4 regions of the Isoptericola sp. F-RaC21 genome follow, and region 3 is predicted to be linked to each of the others. Evidence: riboswitches for the same ligand, from Rfam matches in the RefSeq annotation. Region 3 holds a riboswitch; each other region holds the start of a gene.
The links. Region 3 has a riboswitch for thiamine pyrophosphate ahead of AAG589_RS10500 (thiamine ABC transporter substrate-binding protein). Riboswitches for the same ligand answer to the same signal wherever they lie in the genome.

Region 1: another riboswitch for thiamine pyrophosphate. It lies ahead of AAG589_RS01210 (ECF transporter S component); the one in region 3 lies ahead of AAG589_RS10500 (thiamine ABC transporter substrate-binding protein).
Region 2: another riboswitch for thiamine pyrophosphate. It lies ahead of AAG589_RS04135 (bifunctional hydroxymethylpyrimidine kinase/phosphomethylpyrimidine kinase); the one in region 3 lies ahead of AAG589_RS10500 (thiamine ABC transporter substrate-binding protein).
Region 4: another riboswitch for thiamine pyrophosphate. It lies ahead of thiO (glycine oxidase ThiO); the one in region 3 lies ahead of AAG589_RS10500 (thiamine ABC transporter substrate-binding protein).

The regions. Positions count from the first base shown of each region.
Region 1 covers NZ_JBCFYX010000001.1:264,706-268,882, forward strand. Annotated here, with positions in the region: gene AAG589_RS01190 (hypothetical protein) at 1-444, shown strand, start outside; gene rsfS (ribosome silencing factor) at 441-887, shown strand; gene AAG589_RS01200 (histidine phosphatase family protein) at 884-1,573, shown strand; tRNA gene AAG589_RS01205 (tRNA-Ala) at 1,666-1,738, shown strand; TPP riboswitch at 1,908-2,019, shown strand; gene AAG589_RS01210 (ECF transporter S component) at 2,013-2,639, shown strand; gene AAG589_RS01215 (ABC transporter ATP-binding protein) at 2,644-4,101, shown strand; gene AAG589_RS01220 (energy-coupling factor transporter transmembrane component T) at 4,098-4,177, shown strand, end outside.
Region 2 covers NZ_JBCFYX010000001.1:883,577-887,753, reverse strand. Annotated here, with positions in the region: gene AAG589_RS04145 (YcnI family copper-binding membrane protein) at 1-545, opposite strand, end outside; gene AAG589_RS04140 (hypothetical protein) at 625-1,269, opposite strand; TPP riboswitch at 1,368-1,510, shown strand; gene AAG589_RS04135 (bifunctional hydroxymethylpyrimidine kinase/phosphomethylpyrimidine kinase) at 1,501-3,165, shown strand; gene AAG589_RS04130 (ABC transporter ATP-binding protein) at 3,417-4,177, shown strand, end outside.
Region 3 covers NZ_JBCFYX010000003.1:2,994-7,170, reverse strand. Annotated here, with positions in the region: gene AAG589_RS10505 (ABC transporter permease) at 1-1,618, opposite strand, end outside; gene AAG589_RS10500 (thiamine ABC transporter substrate-binding protein) at 1,594-2,661, opposite strand; TPP riboswitch at 2,733-2,836, opposite strand; gene AAG589_RS10495 (DUF4235 domain-containing protein) at 2,993-3,259, shown strand; gene AAG589_RS10490 (PAS domain-containing protein) at 3,320-4,096, opposite strand.
Region 4 covers NZ_JBCFYX010000002.1:369,817-373,993, forward strand. Annotated here, with positions in the region: gene AAG589_RS07105 (ThiF family adenylyltransferase) at 1-29, shown strand, start outside; gene AAG589_RS07110 (thiazole synthase) at 179-1,021, opposite strand; gene thiS (sulfur carrier protein ThiS) at 1,042-1,287, opposite strand; gene thiO (glycine oxidase ThiO) at 1,284-2,492, opposite strand; TPP riboswitch at 2,482-2,584, opposite strand; gene thiE (thiamine phosphate synthase) at 2,616-3,293, shown strand; gene AAG589_RS07130 (hypothetical protein) at 3,432-4,121, shown strand; gene AAG589_RS07135 (OmpA family protein) at 4,118-4,177, shown strand, end outside.

The DNA of each region.
Region 1 (4,177 bases), on a different contig from region 3:
GCCCCGCCTGCTCAGGCCGCCCCGTCGGCCCCGTCCGCCGCCCCGGCGCCCGCCGCGGCGCCGCCGCTGCCCTGGGCGAGCCCGAGCACGGAGCGGCCCGCGTCGGTGCCGCCGTCGCGCCCGGGGCCGGCGGCCGCGCAGCCGTCGGCGCCCGAGCGCCCCGCGGCGTCCCCGTTCGACGCGCTGGTCGCGTCGGAACAGCCGGTCCGCGCGCGGTCGGCCGCCCCGCAGGTCGAGGAGGACGACGACGAGGACTGGGACGAGCCCGAGGCGTCGTACACCTGGCTGCACTACATCGTCCTCGTGGTCGTCGCGTTCGTCCTGGGCCTGCTCGTCTGGAAGCTGCTGCTCGAGGGCCCGGACACCAACGACTTCTCGACCGACGGCGCCGCGCCCGCGGCCGGCGTCGCCCTCACGTACGAGCACCCTGGAGCCGCTGCATGACCGCCAGCCCCCGTGCCGTCGAGCTGGCGGTCGCCGCCGCCCGGGCCGCGTCCGACCGCAAGGCGCAGGAGATCATCGCGCTCGACGTGAGCGAGCAGCTCGTGCTCACCGACGTGTTCCTCATCGCGTCCGGCACGAACGAGCGCCAGGTCGCCGCGATCGTGGACGCCGTCGAGGAGGCGATGTTCCGCGCCGGGTCCAAGCCGATCCGCCGCGAGGGCAAGGCGCAGGCGCGCTGGGTGCTGCTGGACTTCGGCGAGGTCGTCGTCCACGTGCAGCACGCCGAGGACCGCGTCTACTACGCGCTCGAGCGCCTGTGGAAGGACTGCCCGGCCGTCGAGCTGCCGGAGGACGCGCGCGGCGGCGACGGCGCGGCGGCGGCCGCCGAGTACGGGGACAGCCAGGGCGACGGCGCGATCCGCCTCGCGGGCGACGAGCGGTGACGGCCGGCACCGTCGTCCTGCTGCGGCACGCCCGCACCGCGTACAACGCCTCGCTGCGGCTGCAGGGCCAGATCGACATCCCGCTGGACGAGGTCGGCCGCTGGCAGGCGGCCGAGGGCGGCTCCGCGCTCGCGTCGTCGCACCGCGCGACGCGCATCGTGTCCTCCGACCTGGGCCGCGCCGTCGAGACGGCGACCGCCTACGCGGACGCGCTCGGGGGAGCGCCCGTCGCCACGGACGCCCGCCTGCGCGAGCGGGGCTTCGGCGCGTGGGAGGGCCTCACCGGCGCGGAGCTGCAGGAGCGCTGGCCTGCCGAGTACGCGGCCTGGCGCCGCGGCGCCGAGCCGACGGGCGCGGGTGCCGAGACGAAGGCGGCGGTCGCGGCGCGGACCACGGAGGCCGTGGCGGAGCACGCGGCCGACCTGGACGACGACGCCACCCTGGTCGTCGTCTCGCACGGGGCGGCCATCTCGCTGGCCGTGACGGCGCTGCTCGGGCTCGACCCCGCCACCTGGCGCGGGCTGACGGGCATGCACAACGTGCACTGGTCGCACCTGCACCGCGCGGGCGAGGGGGCCGTGCCCGCCTGGCGCCTCGTGGCGCACAACGTGGGCGCGGGCTACCCGCTCGACCAGTGGCAGGCGGGCCCGGACTGGAATTTGGAACCTGGCCCGAAGTCTGCCTAAGATATCGACGTTCCCGAGGGGCGCAAGCCCGGAGGAACGCACCGAATCAGACGAATCGCCTGGTCGCCCGTCGGCCGCGAGAGTCGGTTCTCGGGGCTGTGGCGCAGCTGGTAGCGCACCTGCATGGCATGCAGGGGGTCAGGGGTTCGAGTCCCCTCAGCTCCACCCCGACGAGAAGGCCCGGAACCCATGGTTCCGGGCCTTCTCGCATGTCCAGGGGTGTGACGTCCAAGGGGTTCACGGTGCGGGACGCCCCTTGCGCCGGCGCCGTGGTCGCCTAGGGTCGGACCTGCGGCCGCGTCGTCGGCCGCCACACTGAAGTCACATCTGAAGACACCCATGACAGGGGAGCGCCGTCGAAGGGGCGCTGAGAGTGCGGGCACAGCCGCAGACCCTTGGAACCTGCTCCGGTTAGCACCGGCGAAGGGAGTTACCTGGAATGTCCGCGCCCATAGCTCTGCGCAGCGCGTCCCTGCGGTACCGCACCGTCGACCTCGTCACCGTGGCCATGCTCGGCGTCGCCGTCGGCGTCGTCTTCTGGGGCTGGACGCAGCTCTACCACCTGCTCTCCGCCGGTCTGGCCGTCGCGTTCCCGCCGGCCACCGGGCTGCTCGGCGGCGGCTGGCTGCTCGGCGGCGTGCTGGGCGGCCTGATCGTCCGCCGGCCCGGCGCGGCGCTGCTCACCGAGGTCGTCGCGGCGAGCGTCGAGGCCCTGCTCGGCGCCGGCTGGGGCTTCTCGGCGATCGTCTCCGGCGTCGTCCAGGGCTTCGGCGCCGAGCTCGTGCTCGCGCTGTTCCTGTACCGCCGCTTCGGGGCCGCGGTCGCCGCGCTGGCGGGCGCGGCGGCCGGCGCGTGCGGCGCGGTGTACGAGTGGTTCGCCTACTACCCCGACTGGGCGTGGGGCTTCCGGCTGGCGTACCTCGGCCTCTTCGCGCTGTCCGGCGCGCTGCTCGCGGGGCTCGGGGGAGCGGCGCTCGTGCGCGCCCTGGCGCGGGCCGGCGTGCTCGACGCCTTCGGGCCGGGCCGCGACCTCGCCGACCGTGCCGCCGACCCCGCCAAGGCCTGACGGCGTGGCGCGCGACGGCGTCCGGGCGAGCCTGCGGGGGCTCACCTGGCGGCCCACCGGGCGGGGCGCACCGACCGTGACCGACCTCGACCTCGCCGTCGGCGTGGGGGAGCGCGTCGGGCTCGTCGGCCCCAGCGGGGCCGGCAAGTCGACCGTGCTGCACGCCCTGGCGGGGGTGCTCGGCGACCCGCTGCCGGGCGACCTGTCCGGCGCGGTCGAGGTGGCCGGCGGGGTGGGGCTCGTCCCGCAGGACCCGGGCTCGGCGGTCGTCGCGGCGCGCATCGGCCGGGACGTCGCCTTCGGGCCCGAGAACGCCGGCCTGCCGCGGGCGGAGATCTGGCGTCGCACCCACCACGCGCTGGAGCGGGTCGGGCTGCGGTACCCGGTCGACCGCCCGACGTCGGCCCTCTCGGGCGGGGAGCTGCAGCGGCTGGCCCTCGCGGGGGCGCTGGCCCGCGAGCCAGGCCTGCTGCTGCTCGACGAGCCCACCGCGATGCTCGACCCGGACGCCGCGGCCGAGGTGCGCGCGGCGGTGGTGGAGGCGCTCGCGGGCAGCGACACCGCGCTCGTGGTCGTCGACCACCACGTCGGGCCCTGGCTCGAGCACCTGGACCGCGTGGTCGTGCTCGGCCCCGGCGGCCGGGTCACGCACGAGGTCGCGCCCGCCGCGCTGCGCGACGGCACCGCGACGGCGGGGCTGCGCGACGAGCTGACCCGCGCCGGCGTCTGGCTGCCCGGCGTGCCCGCGCCGCCGCCGCTGCCGGTGCCCGCCGCCCTGGTGGCGCCGGACCTGCCCGGGCCGGACGTCGTCGTCGCCGGCCTCCGCGTCGACCTGGTCACCCGCGGCCTGCGCGGCCGCACCACGACGCGCGCCCTGGACGGCGTGGACGCGCGGCTGCCTGCGGCGCGGCTCACCGCCGTCACCGGGCCCTCGGGCGCGGGGAAGTCCACGCTCGTCGCCACGCTCGCCGGGCACCTGCGGCCGGCGTCCGGCGACGTGCGCGGCACCCCCGGGCACTCCGCGCGCTCGCGGGACCTCGCGCGGGCCTGCGGCTGGGTGCCGCAGCACCCGGAGCACGGGCTGCTCGCGCTGCGCGTGCGGGACGAGGTCGAGCTCACCGGCCGGCGGCTCGGCGTCCCGGTGGACGTGGACGAGGCGCTCGCCGTGCTGCGCCTCGACCACCTCGCCGACGCGCACCCGTTCCGGCTCTCGGGCGGCGAGCAGCGGCGGCTCGCGCTGGCCGCCGCGCTCGCGCACCGCCCCGGGACGGTGCTGCTCGACGAGCCCACGGTCGGCCAGGACCGGCTGACGTGGGCCGCCGTGGCGGGGTGGGCCGTGGCGGCGGCCCGGCACGGCGCCACGGTCGTGACCAGCACCCACGACGAGCACCTCGTCGCGCTCGCCGACCACCGGGTCGCGCTCGGCGCGCACGACGCCGCGCTGCAGGGGGCGGTGGCATGATCGGCGCTCTCGCGCGGGTGAACGCGCTCGTGCTCGTCGCCCTCGGGCTGCTCGGGCTGGTCGCGTCCCTGGGGGT
Region 2 (4,177 bases), on a different contig from region 3:
TCGGCGTCGCCCGTGGCCTCCTGGTCCCACGCGACGACCTCGCCGTCGGAGTAGGTCTGCGTGGCGGGCAGCGCGAGCTCGTCCACCCCGTCGGGGACGGCGCCGGCGGACACGGTGAACCGGAGGAACTCGCCCGGCGCGATGGCGGCGTCGGCGTCGTCGGCCGTCCACTCGACGCTGGCCGGCGCCTCGGTGACGGTGGTGCCGTGCACCTCGACCGGCTCGGGGAGGGGCGCCTGCGTGACCTTCGCGGTCCAGCCCGGCACGGGCTCGACGGACACGCTGGTGAACGGGGTGTCGGTCGGGAGATCGACCTTCACCGCGGTCGTCGACGCGTCGGCGGACTCGTTGGGCACCTTGAAGGTGAGGGTCGCGTACGACCCGGCCTCCGCCGCGTCGGGGGTCACGGTGACGTGCGCGGACGCGGCAGCGGCGCCGAGCACGAGGGCCGGCAGGGCGAGCGCGGCGGTGCCGGCGAGCCGGCGCGCGGCCCGGGCGGGCGGGGCGAGCGGCGTGCGGGAGGGCGTGCGGGAGTGCGTGGTCATGACTGTCTGCTCCTGGTGGTCAGGTGGCCGTGCAACGACGAGGGACCCGCCCTCGTCCGACGACGGACCAGGGCAGGCTTCAGGCGGTGCGCGCGAGGGCGCCCGGGAGCAGCGGGGGACCTCGTGGGGGCGTGCGCCGGCGGGTGCGGGCGGCACGGGGACGCCAGGCGTGCCCGCCGACGACGGCGGCCGCGCGGGCCACCGGCAGCGCCGGCGGCCCCTGCACCAGGACCGCCACGTGCCGCAGGTGGGCCACGACGTTGGTCGCGGCCCGGTCGCCCGCCGCGAGCAGGAGCGCGGTGAGGACGACGGCGGCCGCGTGCGCGGCGAGCATCCAGGACGCCGTGCGCGGGTCGTCCGCGTGGTGGTGCAGCGCGGGGCCTGTCGCGGGCGGCAGGGAGCCGGGGCCCAGGGCGTGCAGCGCGTGCCCGTCGGCACCGAGCGAGCCGGGGGAGCCCGAGCCCGCGGGGCGGGCCGCGCCCAGCACCGACAGCGCGGTGTGCTGCACCAGCTGCAGGGCGACCATGGCGGGCAGCAGGCGCCGCAGCGTCAGCCGGCGCCGCGCGGTCCACACCGCGAGCGGCGCGGTGAGGGCCAGGACGACCAACCAGGCGAGGGGTGCCCCGGGGAGCGCGCCGCCGGCCAGGAGGTGGGCGGCGGCCGCGATGCTGAGCGTCGTGCCGGCGACGAGGAGCTCGCGCGCACGACGGACGACGGCGGGCACCCCCGCACCCTATCGCGGCGCCGGGTACGCGCCCCGCCACCCGATCCTGACACGCGGTCCGCCGCCGGCCCCGCCGCCGTGACCTGGGCTACGGTGGGCGCCACGACACGGGGTGCGTCCCGACCGGTCGACGTCACGACACCGTTCACGGCTGTCACGACGTGGGCCGCCGGGCGCTGAGAACACACCCGTCGAACCTGATCTAGCTCGTACTAGCGAAGGGATGTCGACATGAGTGCGCGCGCACCTGAAGACAGCTCCGCCGGCCGCGCCGGCACCACCGCCCCCGCCACCGCTTCCGCCACGGCCGCGTCGCCGCCGCCCCGGGGCAGCCGGCCGCGGGTCCTCGCGATCGCGGGGTCGGACCCCTCGGGCGGCGCGGGGATCCAGGCGGACCTCAAGTCGGTGGCCGCCGCCGGCGGCTACGGGATGGCGGCCGTCACGGCCCTCACGGTGCAGAACACGCGGGGGGTGCGCGACGTGCACGTGCCGCCGGCCGCGTTCCTCGCCGCGCAGCTCGACGCTCTCGCCGACGACGTGGCCGTCGACGCGGTGAAGATCGGCATGCTCGCCTCGGCCCCGGTCGCCGAGGCCGTGGCCGCCTGGCTCGACGGCCTGCCGCGCGGAGCCACGACGGCGCGCCCCGCCGTCGTCCTGGACCCGGTCATGGTGGCCACCAGCGGCGACCGGCTGCTCGATGCCGCGGCCGAGGACGCCGTGCGGGACCTGCTCGCGCGGGTCGACGTCGTGACGCCGAACCTGCCCGAGCTCGCGGTCCTGGCGCAGGAGGCGCCCGCACCGGACTGGCCCGCGGCGCTCGAGCAGGCGCGGCGGCTGGCGGCCCGGCACCGGGTGCTGGTCGTGGCCAAGGGCGGGCACCTTGCCGCCGGGGACGCGGGCGCCCCGGACGCCCTCGTCGGGCCGGACGGCGTGCTCGCGGAGCTGGGCGGCCCGCGCCTGGGCAGCACGTCGACCCACGGCACCGGCTGCTCCCTGTCCAGCGGGCTGGCCGCGCGGTACGCGCGCACGGGCGACTGGGTCGAGGCGCTGCGCGGCACGAAGGCCTGGCTGACCGCGGCGATCCGGGCGGGGGAGGCGCTGCGCGTCGGCGGCGGGAACGGCCCCGTCGACCACCTGGCGGGGCTGCGCGCCGGCGGCGCCGAGCCGGTCGTGGTGCCCGGTGCGGCGGGCGCGCACGGAGAGGACCGCGGGGAGGACGTCGTCGCCCGGTGGTGGGACGACGCCGCGGGCGTGCGTGCCGCGATCGACGACCTCGCGTTCGTCCGGTCCCTGGGCGACGGGACGCTCGACGCCGGCCACTTCCGGGCCTATCTCGAGCAGGACGCGCTCTACCTGCGCGACTACGCGCGCTGCCTCGCCCGGGCGAGCGAGCTCGCGCCCACGCGGGCCGAGCAGGCGTTCTGGGCCGGCGGCGCGCACGGCGCGCTCGTCACGGAGCTCGACCTGCACTCCCGCTGGCTGGGCGGGGAGCCGCAGGACGTGCCCGCCAGCCCCACGACGGCGGCCTACCTCGACCACCTGCGCGCGGCCGGCGACGACTACGCGACCCTCGTCGCCGCCGTCCTGCCCTGCTACTGGATCTACCAGGACGTGGGGGAGCGGCTGGCCGCCCGCAACCACGCGGGCCACCCGTACGCGGCGTGGCTGGGTACCTATGCGGACGACGCGTTCGCGGAGTCGACGCGCGAGGCGGTCGCGATCCTGCGCCGTGCCGCGGCGGCGGCCGACGCGCCCGTCCGCGCCCGGATGGCGGAGGCGTTCCGGACGGCGTGCGAGCACGAGCTGGCGTTCTTCGACCAGACCGGGCTGCCCGACGCCGCTGGCGTCCCGGGCGACCTCGGCCGCCGCGACGGCGACCGCGTCGCGGTGGGCTGACCCGCCGGCCGCGGGATCCCGCCGCCTCGCGCGCGACGGCGGGATCCCGCGCCGGTAAGCGGTGTCCCGGGTTCGCGCCGCACCGCGTGACCGGGGCAAGCGTGTCGGGGGCGAGTGACAGAATGGCTGTGATGCCCGACACGAAGCGCACTTCGCGCAGCCGCAGCAGAGGCGCCCGCCGCGCCGATCCCTCCGACAGTCCCAGGAGGAGCTCCGACTCCTCCGCTCCCCGTCCACCCGCCGCCCCGGCCGTGCCGGCGGGGTCCGAGCTCTCGACGATCGCGTCGCTGCGCCGGCTCTACCCGTACGTCCGGCCGGCCGTGCCGCGGCTGGTCGGCGGCCTGCTCTCCGCCCTCGGCGCCAGCCTCGCCGCGCTGGCCATCCCGCGCGTGCTGCAGGCCCTCGTCGAGGGGCCGCTCGCGCAGGGCGCAGCCGCCCACGACCTCGGCGCCCTCGTGGTGCCGGTCGTCCTCGTGCTCGTCCTCGGCGTCGCCGAGGCCGGCTTCGTGCTGCTGCGCCGCAACCTCGTGATGTACCCCGGCACGCGGATCGAGGCGGAGATGCGCATGTCGCTGTTCCGCCACCTGCAGGACCTGCCCGTCGCGTTCCACGACCGCTGGCCCGGCGGGCAGCTGCTCAGCCGCATCATGGGTGACCTGGGCCTGCTGCGCCGCTGGCTGATCTTCGGCCTCCTGCAGCTCGTGGTCAGCACCGTGACGATCGTCGTCGGCGTCGGGATCCTCCTGGCCACCGCCGGGTGGCTCGGCCTGGTGTACCTCGCGGGGGCGATCCCGGTCGCGGTCATCGCGTTCCGGTTCTCGCGGCGCTACCGCGTCATCGCGCGGCTCTCCCAGGACCAGTCGGGCGACCTGGCCACCACGGTCGAGGAGTCCGTGCACGGCATCCGGGTGCTCAAGGCCTTCGGCCGCGGCCGCGACGCGCTCGACTCGTTCACCGGCCAGGCCGAGGAGCTGCGCCAGACCGAGATCCGCAAGGCGGGCAACCAGGCGAC
Region 3 (4,177 bases):
CGGCCCCGGGCCGCCCGATGAGCCGGTAGATCACCACGGGCAGCGTCGCGGTGTCGGGGCGGGCGAGGAACGACGTCGCGCCGAACTCCCCCAGCGAGACGGCGAACGCGAACCCGATCGCCAGCCCGAGCGACCGCGCGCCCAGCGGCCCGTCCACCGTGCGCAGCACGCGCCCCGGCGCGGCGCCCAGCGTGGCGGCGGCCTCGCGCAGGCGCGGGTCGATGGCCCGCAGCACGGGCAGCATCGTGCGCACCACGAGCGGGATCGCCACCACGGCCTGCGCGATCGGCACCAGCGCGCCCGACGTGCGCAGGTCGACGTCGAGCCCCAGCGGACGGTCCAGGGTGATGAGGAAGCCGAAGCCCACCGTCACCGCGGAGACGCCGAGCGGCAGCATGAACGCGGCGTCGAGCACGCCGACGGCGCGCCGCAGCCCCGCCCGGCGCGGGCGGCGCGACACGACGAGCGCCACGAGCCCGCCCACCACGACGGCGATCACCGCCGCCCACGCGGCGGTGCGCAGCGAGTTGCCGAGCGCCTCCCACACCGTGACGGTCAGCGCGTTGCGCCCGCCGGTGGTGCCCAGCGCCACGTAGTTGTCCAGGCCCCAGGACCCGTCGGGCGCCCGCAGCGACCGCGAGACGAGCCCCGCCATGGGCAGCACGAGCAGCCCCGCCACCACGACGGCGGTGGCGAGCGCGGGCCAGAGGTCCCCGCCGGCCCGCAGCCGCAGCCGGTGCGCGGACGCGCGGTCGCCGGTCAGCTGCAGCGCGCGCTCCCGCCGCGCCCGGGCGCGGGAGCTGACCAGCAGCGCCCCGGCGACGACGACGAGCTGCAGCACGGACAGCACCGCCGCCGAGCGCAGGTCGAGGAACTGGGTGGTGCGGGTCCAGATCTCCGTCTCGATGGTGCCGTAGCGCAGGCCGCCGAGCACCAGGACGACGCCGAACGCCGTCGCGCAGAACAGGAACACCACCGCCGCGGCGGACGCGATCGCCGGGCCGAGCGCCGGCAGCGTCACGGTGCGGAACGCGCGCCACGGCGTCGCGCCGAGCGCGCGGGCCGCCTGCTCGGCCCGCGGGTCCAGGCGCTCCCACATGCTGCCCACGGTGCGGACCACCACGGCGTAGTTGAAGAACACCAGCGCGAGCACGATGCCGGCGAAGCTCTCCTCCAGGTGTGCCCAGCCGAGCAGGCCGCCGGGCGCGAAGAGCGCGCGGAACGCGACGCCGACGACGACGCTCGGCAGCACGAACGGCACGGTCACCAGGCCGCGCACCAGCGTGCGGCCGGGGAACCGGCACCGGTACAGCACGTACGCGCCGGGCAGCCCCAGCAGCACCGACAGCACCGTGCCGGCGAGCGCCTGGGCGAGCGTCTGCCCGACGATCCGCCACGTGCGCTCCTGGGACAGCACCTCGGCGAACCCGGACAGGTCGAGCGTCCGCCCCGCCGCTGTCTCGGTGAAGAACCCCTGCAGGACCAGCGACACCACCGGCCACGCGAAGAAGACCGCCAGGAAGCCCAGCGGGAGCGCGACGGCCGCGCCCCAGCCGAGCCACGCGCCCCAGCGGCCCGCGCGGACCCCGCGCGTCAGCCGACGACGGTCGACGTCCACTGCTCGATCCACTCGTCACGGTGCGCGGCGACGTCCGCGGGCGCCACCTCGAACGGCTCGTCGGCCAGGGGCGCGAACTGCTGCCAGTCGGCGGGCAGCTCGACGTCGGGGTCGGCCGGGTACATGTACATCTGGCCGGGGACGTCGGCCTGGAACTCGGGCGAGGTGAGGAAGTCGACGAGCTGCTTCGCGCCGTCGACGTTGTCGGAGCCGGCGAGGACCCCCGCGTACTCGACCTGCCGGAAGCAGGTGTCGAGCATCGCGCTCGTCGTGGAGGACTTCCCGTCGTCGCTCAGCGTGAACGCGGGCGAGGTGGCGTACGACAGGGCGATCGGCCGCTGACCGCCCTCGCCGGCCCCGGAGAAGTCCACGTAGTACGCGTCCTCCCAGCTCTCCGCCACCTTCACGCCGTTGTCGCGCAGGTCGGCCCAGTAGGCCTCCCAGCCGTCCGTGCCGAAGGCGCCGACCGTCGCGAGCAGGAAGGCGAGGCCGGGCGACGACGTCGCCGGGTTGGTGACCACGGTCAGGTCCTTGTACTCCGGCTTCGCGAGGTCCTCGAGCGTCACCGGCGGGGCGACGTCGTGCTTCTCGAACCACCCGTCGTCGAGGTTCATGCAGACGTCGCCCATGTCGATCGGCGTCAGCGTGCCGGCCAGGTCGTCCGGGGCGTACGCGGCGACCGCCGGGTCCAGGTCCGCCGGCTGGTACGCCTCGAACACGCCCGCGTCCACGGCGCGCGACGCGTACGTGTTGTCGACGCCGAAGACGACGTCGCCCAGCGGCGCGTCCTTGGTGAGGACGAGCTGGTTGACCAGCGTGCCGGCGTCCCCCGGGGCCACCTGCTCGACCGTCAGGCCCGACTCCTTCTCGAACGCGGCCAGCACGTCGTCCGAGACGGCGAACGAGTCGTGCGTGACGAGCGTCAGCGTCGACGACGCCGTCGCGCTCCCGTCCGGCGACGCCCCGCCGCCGCACGCCGCCAGCAGCGGCAGCAGGGCGACGGCTCCGGCGGCCGCGGCCACCCGGGTGGTCCTGTGGATCATGCTGTCCTCCTCACGGTGCGAGAAGGGGGTCCTGCGGGCGCCCGGCACCGTCGTGGTGCGGCCTCCCGCAGGGAACGAGATTCCCGACTTCCTCCACCGGTGCTAACCGGGTCAGGTTCGAGGGTCTGCGGCGGTCCGCACTCTCAGCGCCGGTGGCGCTCCCCTGTCGTATCAGCACGAGCCTACCCGTCGACGCCGCGCTACCGTGGTCCCGTCCTCGGCTCCGGGGTGTGACGTGCCTGACGTGCCGTGACACCGCCCGACGGCCGTGGGCGCCGTACGACGCGCGGGCCACACCGTGGCCGCGTGGGGACCGACCGAGGGAGAGCACGTGACGGACACCGAGCAGCCGCTGGGCGTGAAGGTCGGCACGGTGGTGCTGACCATCGCCGCCGGATGGGTCGCGCAGAAGCTCATCGGCGTGGTCTGGGAGAAGGCGACGGGCAACGCTGCCCCCACCAACGTGGACGACGACGAGCTCTCCGTCGTGCAGGCCGTCACCTTCGCCGCGGTGTCGGGCGGCGTCGCGGTGCTCGCGAAGCGCCTCGCCCGCCAGGGAGCCGTGCGCGCGGCGGCGCGGTTCGTCCCCGGTCGCTGACCGACGGCGGCCCCGGCCGCCGGCCGAGCCCTCCCCGCTGGTCGAGCCTGTCGAGACCCGTCAGTGGCTCGCGCGGGGCCGCCGACGGGCGAGCTGCGCGTCGTGGCCGTGCGGCCGGTCCACCGGCCGGACGGCGGCGAGCGCCGCGCTGAGCCGGTCCGCCGCGTCCTTCGCGGGCGGCGCCGCGCGCACCACCTCGGCGGCGGTGAGCGGTGCGTCACGGTCCCCGACGGGCCGCGCGAGCATCTTCATCACCTGTTCCCCCGCCGACTGGGCGGAGACGCCGACCTGTGCGCCGACGTCGCCGAGCACCTCGGTGGCGACGGACTCGTCCACGCCGCAGACCGCCATGATGGCGCCCTTGGCCTGCTCGGAGGCCGCGGCGGCGACGAACGCGCGGGAGACGGCGCGGTGCGCCTCCCGTTCCAACGCGTCCCGGACGACCGGGCTGGCGTCGATGACGTAGCCGACGATCTGCGACGACGCGCCGTCGGCCCCGTGCCGGGCCTGGCCGGTCACGACGACGGTGTGGGTCCGGCCGTGGTCGTCGACCACGCGGTGCGCCCCGGAGAACGGTCGCCCGGCCCCGAGCGCGACGGCTGCCGTCCGGGAGAGCCGTTCGCGGTCGTCGGGGTGCAGGTGAGCGCGCAGCACTTCCGGCCCGGGCGTGACGGTGCCGGGCTCGCGGCCGAAGATCCGGAAGACCTCGTCGGACCACCACCACTCGCCCGTGCCGACGTCGACCCGGTACTGGCCCACGAGCAGCTGGCTCCCGGCACCGAGCAGCTCCGCGAAGGCGACGAGCTCGCGGCGCGGTGCGTCGTTCGGCGTGGACATCGAGGCTCACCTCCCAGTGCCGTGCAGCTGGGTCGGGGGCGCGATGCTCCCGGCTTCACCACGGTACCGGGACGGCACGAC
Region 4 (4,177 bases), on a different contig from region 3:
CGCCCGCGCTGCTCCTCGCCGCGAGGTAGTCCAGCATCCCGCGAGGTAGTTCGGCCCGTGCCGAGGTAGTTCGAATCCCCGCGAGGTAGTTCCTCTCGGCAGGTCTTGAACTACCTCGGCAGGTCTTGAACTACCTCGGCAGGACTTGAACTACCTCGGCCGGTCGTGAACTACCTCGTCAGAGCGCGAGGTCGAGGCGGCCGTCGGGGGAGGAGCTGGCCAGCGCGCCCTCGCGGCGCGGGATGCGGCCGGCGCCGGCAGCCAGCCGCCCGGACTCGACGGCGAGGCGCATCGCGTGCGCCATGCGGACCGGGTCGGCGGCGCGCGTGACGGCGGTGGCGAGCAGCACGCCGTCGCAGCCGAGCTCCATCGCGAGGGCGGCGTCGGACGCGGTGCCCACCCCGGCGTCGAGGATGACCGGCACGCGCGCGGCGGCCGCGATCGCCTCGATGTTGCGCGGGTTGAGCACGCCCAGGCCGGTGCCGATGGGCGCGCCGAGCGGCATGACGGCGGCGCACCCGACGTCCTCCAGCCGCCGGGCCAGGATCGGGTCGTCGTTGGTGTACGGCAGCACGACGAACCCGTCGCGCACCAGCCGGTCGGCGGCCTCGACGAGGCCGATCGGGTCGGGCAGCAGGGTGACGTCGTCGGCGATCACCTCGAGCTTGACCCAGTCGGTGCCGCACGCCTCGCGGGCGAGCTGCGCGGTGAGCACGGCCTCGGCGACGGAGAAGCAGCCCGCCGTGTTGGGCAGGGCTCGGATGCCGAGGCGCTCGAGCAGGCCCCAGATGCCGCCGTCCTCGGCGCCCGCGCCACCGGGGCGCACCGCGACGCGGCGCATGGCGACCGTCGTGAGCCCGGTGCCGGACGCGACCAGCGCATCCTCGAGCGTCATGAGGTTCGACGCGCCGCCCGTGCCCATGACGAGGCGCGAGCCGATCTCCGTGCCGGCGACCACCAGGGGATCCACGAGCGGGTGGGCGGTTGGACGCGACGTGGCTGCGACGTGCGTGCTGGTCATGGTTCCTCCGTGCTTCGTGGTCAGCCGCCCTGGACGGCGGTGACGATCTCGACCCGGTCGCCGGGCGCGATCCGGGTGCCGGCCCACAGGCCGCGGGGGACGACGGCGTCGTTCACGGCGACGGCGATGCCCGCCGCCGTGCCGTCGGCGACGAACGCGGGGACGAGGGCCGCGACGACGGCCTCGACGCCGTCGCCGTGCGGCCCGTCGAGCGGGTAGGTCTCGCCGTTGACGACGGCGGTCGCGGAGGTGGACGGCGTGCTCACGGGAGGGCTCCTTCGGTGGTGGCGGGCGCGAAGCGTCGCGGGTCGGCGGCGGCGAGGGCGTCGTGGGTGTCGTCGGGCGGCGGCGCGCCCGTGAGCGCGGCGACGACGGCGTCCGCGGTCAGCGGCGCGAGCAGCACCCCGTTGCGCCCGTGCCCGACGGCGGCGAGCAGGCCGGGCACGGCGGTGGCGCCGACCAGCGGCAGGTTGTCGGGGGTGGCCGGGCGGGCGCGCGGGGTGACGTCGACCAGCGCGGCCTCGTCGATCCCGGGCACGAGCGCGCGGGCGTCGCGCAGCAGGGCGAACACGCCGCCGGCCTCGGCGCGGCGGTCGTCGGGGCGCTCCTCGCTGGTGGCACCGACGACGATCTCCCTGTGCCCGGGCCCGCTGCCGGGCCCCGCGCCGGTGCCCGCGCCCCGCGGCACGACGTACACCGGTCGGCCCTGCACCGTGCCCCGCACCACGTGCTCGAGCGGCAGCTCAGGGCCGGCGTCCAGGCGCAGCGTCACGCCCTTGACCGGCCGCACCGGCACGCGCACCTCGGGCACGCCGTCGAGCAGGGCGGACGTCGTGCCCGCGCCGGTCGCGAGCACCACCGCGCCGGCGGCGTGCCGCGACCCGGCGTCGTCGTGCACCGCGACCGCCCGGCCGGCGGCGTCGCGCTCCAGGCGCACGGCGGTGCGGCGCACGACCGCATCGCCCAGCGCGTGGGCCAGGGCCGCGTGGGTGGCCCGCGGGTTGACGGCCAGGTCGCCCTCGACGACGGCTGCCCCGGCGAGCCGCGGCCCGAGGTACGGCTCGCGCCGCCGCGCGTCGGCCACGGGGACCTCCGCGGACGCGAGCCCCCACTCCCGGTGCAGGGCGAGGACACGGCGCAGCAGCGCGAGGTCGTCGGCGTCGTACGCGACAGCGAGAGACCCGGCGCGCAGCAGCGGGACGTCGTGTCCGGTCGCGACGGCGAGGTCGGCGGCGAACGCGGGCCAGCGGGCGGCCGACGCGAGGTTGAGGCGGGCGAGCTCCCGCTCGCCGAAGTCCGCCTCGCTGACGGCGGCGAGCATCCCCGCGGCGGCGTGCGTGGCGCCGTCGCCCGGCGCCGGGTCGAGCACGGTGACGGACAGCCCGGCCGTCGCGGCGCGCCAGGCCACGGCGAGGCCGACGATGCCGCCGCCCACGACGACGACGTCGGACGTGCTGCTGGGCGTGGGCATGTGCGCTCCCTTCGCTGGCATGACCCAGATCAGGTTCGACGGTCGGCTCCTACGCCCTCTCAGCCCCGAGCGGGGCTCCCGTGCCCGGCCACTGTAACGCGGGCCGTGGTTACCCTGGCCGGCGTGACCACGACCACGCCCGATCACGGGACCAGCGACGCACCCGGCACGACCCGCTCCCGTCTCGCCGAGGCCCGCCTGTACCTGTGCACCGACGCCCGCGAGGAGCGCGGCGACCTGGAGGACTTCCTGCACGCGGCGCTCGCGGGCGGGGTGGACGTCGTGCAGCTGCGCGACAAGACGCTCGACGTCGCGCGCGAGCTGGAGCTGCAGGAGCTCGTGACGCGGGTGGCCGGCGAGTACGGCGCCCTGTGGTGCGTGAACGACCGGGCCGACGTCGCCGGGCTGACCGGCGCGCCCGTCGTGCACATGGGCCAGCGCGACCTGCCCGTGCCCGCCGTCCGCTCGCTGCTCGGGGCCGCACCCGTGCTCGGCCGGTCCACCCACTCCGCCGCGCAGGCGGCCGAGGCGGAGGCCGACCTGGACGTCGACTACTTCTGCGTCGGCCCGCTGTGGGCCACGCCCACCAAGCCCGGTCGTGCGGCCGTCGGTCTCGACCTGCTCCGCGAGGTCGCCGCGACCCGCCCCTCGACGCCGTGGTTCGCCATCGGCGGCGTCGACGCCGAGCGTCTGGACGCCGTCCTCGACGCCGGGGCGACGCGCGTCGTCGTCGTGCGGGCCATCACGCAGGCGCCCGACCCGGAGCGCGCGGCCCGCGACCTGCGGGAACGCCTGGGCTGAGGCGAGGCCGGTCCAGGGCGCGCTGCGGGGAGAACTCCCCATGGTCGGCCCCTCGCGCCCGGCTCGGCGCTCTGCCAGGGTGGAGGCTCACCCTCTGCCAGGCCGGTGACGGCCGGCGCCCGAACCCCTGGAGCCCCCATGAACGCACGGACCCCGCGCGCCCGCGCCACCGCAGCTCTCGCGCTGGTCGGAGCCCTGTTCCTTGCCGGCTGCACGGGTGGGGGAGGCGACGACGGAGGGTCGGCGGCAGGGGGCGCGGGCGAGGCGCCGGCGAGCCAGGCGGCGGAGGGCGGCGGCGAGACGGACCCTGGCACGGCCTCGGTCGCCGACCAGGTGATGGCCGAGCAGACGATCGCCACCCCGCACGGCTCGGACGCCGCCCCGGGCGGCGAGCTGACCGCGACGCTGCGCGCCGTCGAGGTCGCCGACGGCGCGATGACGGTCCGGTGGGCGCTGCGCTGGGACGACGAGGACGCGCCGGCCGACGCGGGCGCGAGCTGGTACGACATGTCCCTCGAACCGTCGACCACGGTGACCGACCGTGCCGGGCTCAAGGCGTACCGGCCGTTCTGCACCGAGGGGGCGTGGCAGGAGGACACGGACGACTCGACAGCGGCCGCGGTGGCGCAGATCAAGTGCCGCGAGTCGATGCTCGTGTCGCCGTTGGAGAAGCACGCCTTCGATTTCCCCAACCACGGCACCATCGAGGTGTCCGCCGTGCTGCCCGCCCCGGAGGGCAAGCCCGCGACGGTCGACGTCCTGCCCGCCGAGGGCCTGCCGCTGTTCACCGGCGCGACGGTGACGTACGCCGACGGCGGCGCCGAGTGAGCGCCCGACGGGCCTTCGTCCCGCTCGCCGCGGCCCTGGCGCTCGCGGCCGCCGGC